Regions from separate parts of the Actinomadura verrucosospora genome, predicted to be linked through region 1. Evidence: riboswitches for the same ligand, from Rfam matches in the RefSeq annotation. Region 1 holds a riboswitch; each other region holds the start of a gene.
The links. Region 1 has a riboswitch for cyclic di-AMP ahead of ABD944_RS23470 (C40 family peptidase). Riboswitches for the same ligand answer to the same signal wherever they lie in the genome.
Positions count from the first base shown of each region.

Region 2: another riboswitch for cyclic di-AMP. It lies ahead of ABD944_RS16060 (C40 family peptidase); the one in region 1 lies ahead of ABD944_RS23470 (C40 family peptidase).
Region 3: another riboswitch for cyclic di-AMP. It lies ahead of ABD944_RS38615 (CHAP domain-containing protein); the one in region 1 lies ahead of ABD944_RS23470 (C40 family peptidase).

Region 1 covers NZ_BAABEV010000022.1:129,462-132,727, forward strand. The annotation lists gene ABD944_RS23460 (LacI family DNA-binding transcriptional regulator) at 1-38, opposite strand, end outside; gene ABD944_RS23465 (transcriptional regulator) at 428-658, shown strand; gene ABD944_RS23470 (C40 family peptidase) at 962-1,957, opposite strand; cyclic di-AMP (ydaO/yuaA leader) riboswitch at 1,961-2,168, opposite strand; gene ABD944_RS23475 (amino-acid N-acetyltransferase) at 2,439-2,960, shown strand; gene ABD944_RS23480 (RDD family protein) at 2,966-3,266, shown strand, end outside.
Region 2 covers NZ_BAABEV010000012.1:103,909-107,174, forward strand. The annotation lists gene ABD944_RS16055 ((deoxy)nucleoside triphosphate pyrophosphohydrolase) at 1-341, shown strand, start outside; gene ABD944_RS16060 (C40 family peptidase) at 338-1,354, opposite strand; cyclic di-AMP (ydaO/yuaA leader) riboswitch at 1,362-1,493, opposite strand; gene typA (translational GTPase TypA) at 1,685-3,266, shown strand, end outside.
Region 3 covers NZ_BAABEV010000061.1:17,916-21,181, forward strand. The annotation lists gene ABD944_RS38610 (hypothetical protein) at 1-1,025, opposite strand, end outside; gene ABD944_RS38615 (CHAP domain-containing protein) at 1,065-1,898, opposite strand; cyclic di-AMP (ydaO/yuaA leader) riboswitch at 1,908-2,063, opposite strand; cyclic di-AMP (ydaO/yuaA leader) riboswitch at 2,200-2,398, opposite strand; gene ABD944_RS38620 (C40 family peptidase) at 2,894-3,266, opposite strand, start outside.

The DNA.
Region 1 (3,266 bases):
GCCGAATGCACGGTCACACATGGTGAGCGATCGGGCACACAACGCTCTTGACCGGCGCTTGACGGGCCGGATCCGGCCGCCTAGCGTTCCGAGCCGAAGCGTAGCTTGAAACGATTCACGATCTTCGTTCACCGCGAGGACCGGTGGGTTCGGCGAGAGGGGACGGGCGGATGGCTGGCGATCACATCCCGTCTTTCTCGGCAGGCCAACGAGTGAATCGTCACCCGGAGTTCCCCCGTACACCCCCGCAATCGGCCATGCGGCCACCTCCGGCCAAGCGCGCGAGACAGAAAAGGAACCCGATGATCTAAGTCCGGAAGGGTCCGGACCCGGCAACCCAACGCGCGTACAGATCGAGGCCCAACCCGTGCCTGTGCAGCGGACGGCTGCATCCCCGCGGTCATCACCACGGACGAGGGAGGACGGAGTGGAAACAGCCACACTCGCACGTCGTGGCACCGACGATTTCGGGCTGAGCGAGGAAGAGATCCGGCTGCTCGCCCAGATCGCCAGCGGTGTCACCGCCGATGTGGCGGCACGCAAGCTGGAACTGAGCGCTCGGACCTTGCGGCGCCGGCTGCGGACGATCTGCGACCGGCTGGAGGTCAACACCCCTATCGAGGCCGTGGTGTGGGCGGCCCGGAGGCAGCTCATCTAGCGAGGCACCCCCGACGCTCGCCAGGGGACGGCGAGCGTCACCCGGAGAAACGGCGGTTGATCCGAATTCCGTCCACCCCCGCAGCGGCGGCGCCCGCGCCCTGGCAGGTAGGTCCCTGCAGGAGGCGTCGCCGCGGACGGCGTTCGGGCCTGACAGGCCACCTGACCCGCCCCGATCTCCGGCAGGCTTCATCCCTCACGACCAGACTGACCGGCCTATGCCGTGGCGATGCGTCACTCGACACCGCGGTCGGCCGGCACGCCATGCGTTGACCGGCCTGGCCGGTCGTGCGACGGCGGAGTTCTAGGCGACGCGGACGCCGCCGGCGAAGGGGCGCCCGTCCATGGAGGCGATCTTCACGACGTCGCCGGTGTGCGGGGCGTGCAGCATCTTGCCGCCGCCGACGTAGATCCCCATGTGGTGCAGGTCGGCGTAGAAGAAGACGAGGTCGCCCGGCTGGAGCTCGCTGCGCGACACGTGCGTTCCGGCGTTCCACTGGCTGCCGGTGTAGTGCGGCAGGTTGATGCCGACCTGCTTGTAGGCCCACATCGTGAGGCCGGAGCAGTCGAAGGTGGTCGGACCGGCGGCGCCCCACACGTAAGGGCGGCCGATCTTGCTCATCGCGTAGCGGAGCGCCTGCGCCGCCTTGCCGGTGCCGATGACGGGGAGCTTGGCGAGCTGGGTCGGGTCCTTGTCGACGAGCTTGCCGCGGATCTTCTCGTAGGCGTCGGTGATCTTCGTGCGCTGCGAGTCGAGCTGCGTCTTCAGTTCCTTCACCTGCTTGGCGCGGGCCTCGGCCGACTTGCGGGCCCGCTGAGCGGACTGCATGGCCTGCATCAGCCCGAGCACCTGGGTGCTGTCCTGCTTGGCGAAGTAGTGGAGGGTCGCGGCCTGGTCGAGGACGGACTGGGGGTCCTGGGAGGCGACGAACGACACCGTGGGGTCGGAGCCGCCCTGCATGTAGCTCGTCGCCGCGAGGGATCCGACCTTCTGGCGGAGCGTCTCCAGCGTCTTCTCCTGCCGCTTGGCGTTCTCCGTGGCGACCTTGGCGGCGCGCTGCGACTGGGCGAGCCTGACCTTGAGCCCGTTGTACTGCTCGGTGAGCTGCTCCAGCTGGTCGGCGAGCTTGAGCGCCTTCGTCCTCAGCTCCTTGGCGGAGGGCTCGGGGTCGGCGTGCGCGACGGCGATCGTCTGCGGGGCGATCGCGTGCGGAGCGGCCGAAACGACGGCGAGCGCGCCGACCACGATGGTCGCGCGCCCCCGGAAGCGTGAAAGGGAAGCATGCCGCGATCGCTTCACGAATACTCCTCTCCTCAGCCGCCTACCGGATCAGCTGACGGGTCGGGGCCGGAGCAGCCCGTCCGCGCCCGTGAGCGAACCGATCGCCCGCGGTCGCGGATTCACCCCTCGCATTCGGTCGCTCAGGGAGATCTCCCGAAACGCTCCGAAAGTGGGTCCCCGGCTCCTCGGGCAGCTGGTTGCGACCCGGGGGACTCGGCGGATCGGCCCCCGTCCTGCGGTGGGCCGACGTCAGCGCAGGACACTAACGGACCCCGCATTGGATGCCAACCAGAACATGCGAATTCGCAGGTCACGCGGCGCGGTGAACGAGGAGAACGCCGGGCGGACGCGTCCCGCGCGCGGTGTTGTGGCCCCCCTCTCGGCCGGCCCCTGGCAGTACCTGGCCCCTTTTATCTAGTCAGTAGCACGCGCCGCCCGGCGCGGAAGGGTGGGAGGGCGTGCCCTGGTGCGCTGCGGCGTTCGATAATCTCGCCTGTTTGTGGAAGTCGTGATCCGGCGTGCCCGTACCGCCGACGTCCAGGAGATCCGCAGGCTCGTCGACCTGTACGCCGGGTCGGGGCGTCGCCTGCTGAAGAAGACGACGGTCAAGCTGTACGAGGACGTCCAGGAGTTCTGGGTCGCCGAGGACGTGCAGCACGGGACGCCCGGGCCGATCATCGGCTGCGGCGCGCTCCATGTCATGTGGGAGGACCTCGCGGAGGTCCGCTCGGTCGCCGTGGACAAGGGATGCGGCGGGCGGGGAATCGGGCACCGCATCGTGACCCGCCTCCTGGAGAACGCGCGAGAACTCGGCGTCCGCCGTGTGTTCTGCCTTACCTTCGAGGTGGAGTTCTTCGCTCGCCACGGCTTCCAGCAGATCCTGGGGACTCCGGTGTCGCCAGAGGTGTACGAGGAACTTCTCCGCTCCTACGACGAAGGCGTGGCAGAGTTCTTGGACCTCGACCGGGTCAAGCCGAATACGTTGGGCAACACCCGGATGTTGCTTCGCCTGGAGGACTGACCCGAATGAGCGATTCCCCCCACCGCGGGCGGCCTTACCAGCCCCAGCAGGGGCAGGGTTCCTACGGCCCGCCCCCTCCGTACCAAGGTTCTCAGTGGCAGCAACCACAGCAGCCGTCCTCGCAGCAGCAGTGGGAACAGCAGCCCCAGCAGCAATGGCAGACGCAGCAGCAGCAGTGGAACCAGCAGCCCGCCTACGAGGACTACGGCTCGTACGACGGCGGCGGTTCCTACGACGGCGGCGGTGACGTGGCGCTGGCGCCCATTCACCGTAGGGCGGGCGCGCGAATCATCGACAACGCGCTCG
Region 2 (3,266 bases), on a different contig from region 1:
TGCTGGCCGCCCAGCGCGCCGAGCCGCCGCACATGGCGGGCGGCTGGGAGCTTCCCGGCGGCAAGGTCGACCCCGGAGAGTCGGACGAGGACGCCCTGGTGCGCGAGTGCCACGAGGAACTGGCCGTGAAGGTACGCCTGGGCCGCCGCGTGGGCGGCGACTGGCGCCTCAGCGAACGCGCCGTCCTCCGCGTCTGGACGGCCGAGCTGGTAGAAGGCGAGCCGCAGGCCCTGGAGCACCTGCAACTCCGCTGGCTGGCGCCCTCAGAGCTCCACGACGTCAACTGGCTCCCCGGCGACCGCCCGGCAGTAGACCTCCTGGCCGTCCAAGGCCTCAGCTAGGAAATCCTATTCGCGCCTGCGAAGTCGGAGCGGTCGGAGAGTTTGGAGATCTTGACCACGTCGCCGGTCTGGGGGGCGTGGAGGTACTTGCCGTCGCCCAGGTAGATGCCCATGTGGTGCAGGTTGCTGCCGAAGTACACCAGGTCGCCGGAGCGGAGGGCGCCGCGGGAGACCTTCGTTCCCATGGCGAACAGGTCGCCGGTGTAGTGCGGGAGGCCGGGCTTGCCGACCTGGGCGTAGGCCCAGACGACGAGGCCCGAGCAGTCGAAGCTGCTCGGTCCGGCGGCGGCCCACACGTACGGGGAGCCGAGCTTGGTGAGCGCCTTGCGGGCCATCTTGGCGGGCAGGCCGGAGCCCTTCACGGTGGCGCTGAGGCCGGTGCGCGGGTCGCTCGCGTGGGTGGTGGTCAGCTTGTCGAGGCGCTTCATCACCTCGGAGACCTTGGCCTTGGCGGCCTCGCGCGCCTGCTTGGCGTCGTCCCAGGCCTTCTTGACCTGGGCGGTCTTGGCCTTGGCGGTGCGCTCCGCGGCGTCGGCCTGGTCGATCTGCTTCTTCAGGGCGAGGACGGCGGTGGCCTGGCTCTGCGCCAGGTAGGCGCGGTCGGACAGCCCCTCGGGGGAGGCGCCGGAGCCGAAGAGGACGTCGGGGCCGCCGGCCATGTAGTTCGCGGCGGCCAGGCTGCCGAGCTTCTGGCGGGCGGGTTCGGCGAGGGCGCGCAGCCGCTCGGCCTCCCGGGTGGCGTCCTGTTCGGCCTTGCGGGCCTTGGTGAACTCGACGCGGGCCTTGTTGAACTTCTCCGTGAGGATCTCGGCCTCTTCGTTCAGCGCGTCGAGGCTCTTGCGCAGGCCCTTCTCCGTCGTCGGCGTGGGGCTCGGCGCCGTGGGCGCGGAGGCGGGCCGGAACGGCTGGGCGGCGTGGGCGAGGTCCGGCGCGGTGGCGCCGAGACCGATCAGGAGCAGGGTGGCGGTGGCGGTGGGCAGAACGCGACGCCGCCGGGGGGAATCCGGAGCCAAGCCGGTGTTCTCCTCTCCTCGTACGCCTACCGGGTTAGCTGACGGGTTCGGGCCAGGAGTCGCCCTACGACGAGCGTCGATTCACCCCGAGGGTGGTGGGTCCCCGGTTCTCCCGCGGGAGATTCGGCGTTCCGGCCGCAGTCCCCTGGGGGCGGGACTCCGGACGACCGGATCTCGGGCAGATTACAAAGGATGCGCAAAGTTGGCCAATCGAGGTCCGTGTGACCGATGGGGCGAACGACTCGGAGTGGGTGGTACGCACGGCCAAGTAGAATGGGTACGGCCGCACGTCTGCGGCGACTCCCGAACTCTCACGCAAGGCGAACCCGCATGCCCATCTCCACGCGCGACGACCTCCGTAACGTCGCGATCGTCGCCCACGTCGACCATGGCAAGACGACGCTGGTCGACGCCATGCTCTGGCAGTCCGGGGCCTTCCGCGAGAACCAGGACGTCGACGACCGCGTGCTCGACTCCAACGACCTGGAGCGCGAGAAGGGGATCACCATCCTCGCGAAGAACACCGCGGTCCTGCACAACGGCCTGACGATCAACATCATCGACACCCCGGGGCACGCCGACTTCGGCGGCGAGGTCGAGCGCGGCCTGTCCATGGTGGACGGCGTCGTCCTGCTGGTCGACGCCAGCGAGGGCCCGCTCCCGCAGACGCGCTTCGTGCTGCGCAAGGCGCTCGCCGCGCGGCTGCCGGTGATCCTGGTCGTGAACAAGACCGACCGCCCCGACGCGCGCATCGACGAGGTCGTGGACGAGACCTACGAGCTGTTCATGGACCTCGACGCCGACGAGGACCAGATCGACTTCCCGATCGTGTTCGCGTCCGGCCGCGCCGGGCGGGCCTCGCTCGACAAGCCCGCCGACGGCGCCATGCCCGGCAGCGAGGACCTGGAACCGCTGTTCAAGGTCATCACCGAGACGATCCCCGCGCCGTCCTACGACCCCGACGGCCCGCTCCAGGCGCACGTGACGAACCTGGACGCCTCCAGCTACCTCGGCCGGATCGCGCTGTGCCGCGTGCACGCCGGCACGATCAAGAAGGGCCAGCAGGTCGCCTGGTGCCGGCGCGACGGCAGCGTCGAGCGGGTGAAGATCACCGAGCTGATGATGACGGAGGCGCTCACCCGCAAGCCCGCGGACGAGGCCGGGCCCGGCGACATCATCGCCATCGCCGGCATCCCCGACATCATGATCGGTGAGACCCTCGCGGACCCGGACGACCCGCGCCCGCTGCCGCTGATCACGGTGGACGAGCCGGCGATCTCCATGACGATCGGCACCAACACCGGGCCGATGGCGGGCCGCGAGAAGGGCACCAAGGTCACCGCCCGGATGGTCAAGGACCGCCTCGACCGCGAGCTCGTCGGCAACGTGTCGATCCGGGTGCTGCCGACCGAGCGCCCCGACGCCTGGGAGGTGCAGGGCCGCGGCGAGCTGGCCCTGGCGATCCTGGTCGAGAACATGCGCCGCGAGGGCTACGAGCTGACCGTCGGCAAGCCGCAGGTCGTCACGCGGGAGATCGACGGCAAGAAGCACGAGCCGGTCGAGCGGCTCACCGTCGACATCTCCGAGGAGCACCTCGGCGCCGTCACGCAGCTGATGGCGGTCCGCAAGGGCCGCATGGAGCACATGACCAACCACGGGACGGGCTGGATCCGGATGGAGTTCCTCGTCCCGGCCCGCGGCCTGATCGGGTTCCGCACCGAGTTCATGACCGAGACGCGCGGCACCGGCATGGCGCACCACGTCTTCGAGGACTACGAGCCCTGGTTCGGCGAGCTGCGCACCCGTCCGTCCGGCTCGCTCGTCGCCGACCGGTCCGGCGCCGCCACCGCCTACGCCATCACGAACCTCCAGGAGCGCGGGACGTTCTTCGTCGGCCCGACCACCGAGGTGT
Region 3 (3,266 bases), on a different contig from region 1:
GGCGCGCGCCCGGCGGAGACCTCGCGGCGCAGCTCGCCCGCCGCCGACCGGGTGCTGATCTTGACGCGCCGGTAGCCGACGTAGTCCGCGAAGCCCTCGATCAGCCACAGCGGGGTGCGCCCGTCGCGGGCGCCGCCGGTGGCGACGTGGGTCAGTTCGTGGGCGAGGACGACGTCGCGGCCCAGCTCGTTGAGGCGGCCGAAGGTGCCGGGGGAGACGATGACGCGGTCCTCGCCGCGACCGCCCCCGGCGGCCGGGGCGACGGCGGCGAGCGCGGCGATCTGGCCGAGGCTCTGCCCGGGGCCGGCGAGCGCGGAGGCGACGGTCGCGTCGGCGGGGACGAGCGCGACGACCCGCCGCGCCCACCCCGTGCCGACCACGGACGTCACGACCGGGACGGCCGCGTCCAGCCGCCGGGCGATGCCGTCGAGGCCGGCGCCGTCGCCGACGACCAGGCTCGTGCGGCCCCTGACCACCGTCAGGGGGCCGCAGTCCCAGATGTCGGTGTCGTCGGCGAGGCCGCGGGACGTCCCGTCGCCGACGATCGTCCACGCACCGCCCCGCGGGGCCAGCGTGAGGTAGCGGGTGCGGGCCACGTCGCTCCGGTCGAAGCCGCGCAGCCTGTAGCGCGCCTCGACGCGGACGACGGCGGTCTCGCCGTCCACGGTCTCGACGCGGACGACGCGCTCCCGCCAGCCTTCCAGGGGAAGCTTCCGGAGGTTCCCGTACATGCGGGACTGGGTGTCCTGGAAGGCGGCGGGGGCGTTGCCCACCGTGGCGAGGAACGCCATGCGGTCGCCTTGGCGGACGGCCGCGGCGCGATTGGCGAGGACGGCGGAGGCCAGGGAGGGATTGAACGTCCCGGCGGACGGGGAGCCGGGAGCACGGGCGCCCGCCGCCCGGCCGCCGGAGCGCGAGCCCGCCAGGCCGGCGCCTCCGGCGAGGAGGACGGCGACCCCGCCCGCGCCGAGGGCGAGGACCCTGCGCCGCGTGACGGGGGCGTCCTGCCCGGGGCCTTCCTCCATGGGCGCGATCCTATGCAGGGCGCGGGGCGTGGGGCGCCGTCACGACCGGTAGTCCGGGTAGCCGTAGCCGACGACGACGTCTGTGGAACGTTCCTTTATCCGGACGGCGTTGTCGGTGTTGCCCTCGACGGTCTCGATCGTGCCATCGTCGATCTTCTTGACCACCATGCCGACGTGCTCGATGTCGTCGACGGACTCACTGCCGCCCCACGAGAAGAACACGATCGCGCCGGGCCTCGGCTCGTTGCCCCAGCGGCCGTGCTCCTGGAACCAGCGGGCGTGGGCGACCGTCCAGGCGTCGCTGCCGACCTGGTCGCTGAAGCCGATCTGCTCGCCCACCCAGGAGACGAACATGTCGCACCAGTTCGCGTCGCCGTAGCCGCTGAGGGAGCCGCCGTCGCGCGCGAGGGTCTCCCGCGCGCGGGACGTGGCCATGTACCAGTCCTGGAACTTGGTCTCGCCGCCGCCGTCCTCCTCGACGCCGACCTGCGAGCGGGCGAGCTCGATGGCCTGCGCGGCGGTGGGGCGCGACTTCGCGACGGTCTTCGGGGCGGCCTTCTCGGAGGTCTCCGCCTTCGGCTGCTCGGGCTGGTCCTTCTTCGCCGGAGCCTTCGAGCCGGTCGTCTTGCGCTCGTCCTCGGCACGGCGCCCGGGCGGGCCGCCGTGCGCCGTCAGGCCGGGGGCGAGGTCGGCCGCGGCGGCGGCCCTCACCGGGGTGGAGCCGAACGGCAGGACCGACGCCTGCGCGGTGGCGGCGGCGGTGCCGAGCACGGCGGCGCCGACGATCACGCCGCCGGTCGTCCGCCAGGTCAGGGACAGGGGGTTCGGCTTGCGGTGCCTGCCGTGGGTCTTCTTGCAGTGCGCGCGTGGCACGGGGGGATCTCCTCGACTTCCATGCCGCCTACCGGGTTAGCTGACGGGTTCGGGCGTGGAAGCCGCCCTACGGCCCGCGAAGGCAGGCCGATTCACCCCGAAAAGGACGCAGTGGGTCCCCGGTTCCACGGTGGACGCGCATGCGGGGCACGGCGGTCCGCGGACTCGGCGGTGACGTGCCCGGGGGCGGGCACACCGGTTCTGAATGGGGAATCTCGGCGGGCGTGGACGCCCGCGGAGTGCAGGGGGTGGGGGCGTGGCCGCGTGGCGGCCACGCCCCAGGTAACGCTGCGGGATTCACTCCTTCTCTTCCAGACGCCTACCGGGTTAGCTGACGGGTTCGGGCGTGGAAGTGGCCCTACGGCGGCTCTCACCGGACTGCCGGGAGAGACGCGCCGATTCACCCCGGGTGCCGGAATGCCCGTCCGGAGAGTTCCTCCGGACTCCGGCGCAGATGGGTCCCCGGTTCCGCGCTGAGGCGGATTCGGCGCTGCCGCTGCGATCCTGGGGGCGAGATGGGGCCCGGCGCGGGACCTGTCTCCCGCGTGCGAACGAGCGGCGCCTTGTGTTGTGGACGGACGGCGGCCCGTCTCCGGGGACCGTCCGGGGCCTGCCCCGTGTACGCCACCGCGGCTGCGCGCTCAGCGCCATGCACGCTGCGGGCGTGCGCACGGTGGACGGGGTCGGCCGGGTCTGCGACGAGACCGTGCGGCGCCTTCGGGCGCCGCGGGACGGCACGTGGGGCGTGCCGCCTGGGGGGAGCGGCGCGTGGCTCGCGCCGCCGTCACGCGGGTGCTGGATGCGCCGCGTGGGGCCGGGGCGCCAGGTGGGCGCCGCGGGTCCACGGCGTCTGGAGGGCGCCGTGAGTGGTGCAAAGGTACCAAAACCCCAAAAGAAGGCAAACCCCCCCAAAATCAACAACGGACCAGGTCAAGCCTGGTCCGTTGTCGATGGAGGTCCCGTGACGCCCGTGGAGCAGGGGGTCAGGGGGTGTGTCAGGGGCGCCCGGCGCCGTAGAAGTTGCTCTTGTAGTAGCCGGAGCTGATGTCGCTGATCTTGACGACGTCGCCGGTGTGCGGGGCGTGGATCATCTTGCCGCCGCCCACGTAGAGGCCGACGTGGCCGAGGTTGCTGAAGAACACCAGATCACCGGGCTGCATGTTGTTCCAGGCGACCCGCTTGGAGCTGGTGTAGGCGTACTGGGTGTTGGTGGTGCGGGTGATGCTGACGCCCGCGGCGGCCCAGGCCTTCATGGTCAGACCGGAGCAGTCGTAGGAGTCCGGGCCCTCGGCGCCGTAGGAGTAGGGCTTGCCGAGCTGCGCGTAGGCGAAGTTGAGCGCCGTGCGGGCCGGGCCGCTCGCCGGGCCG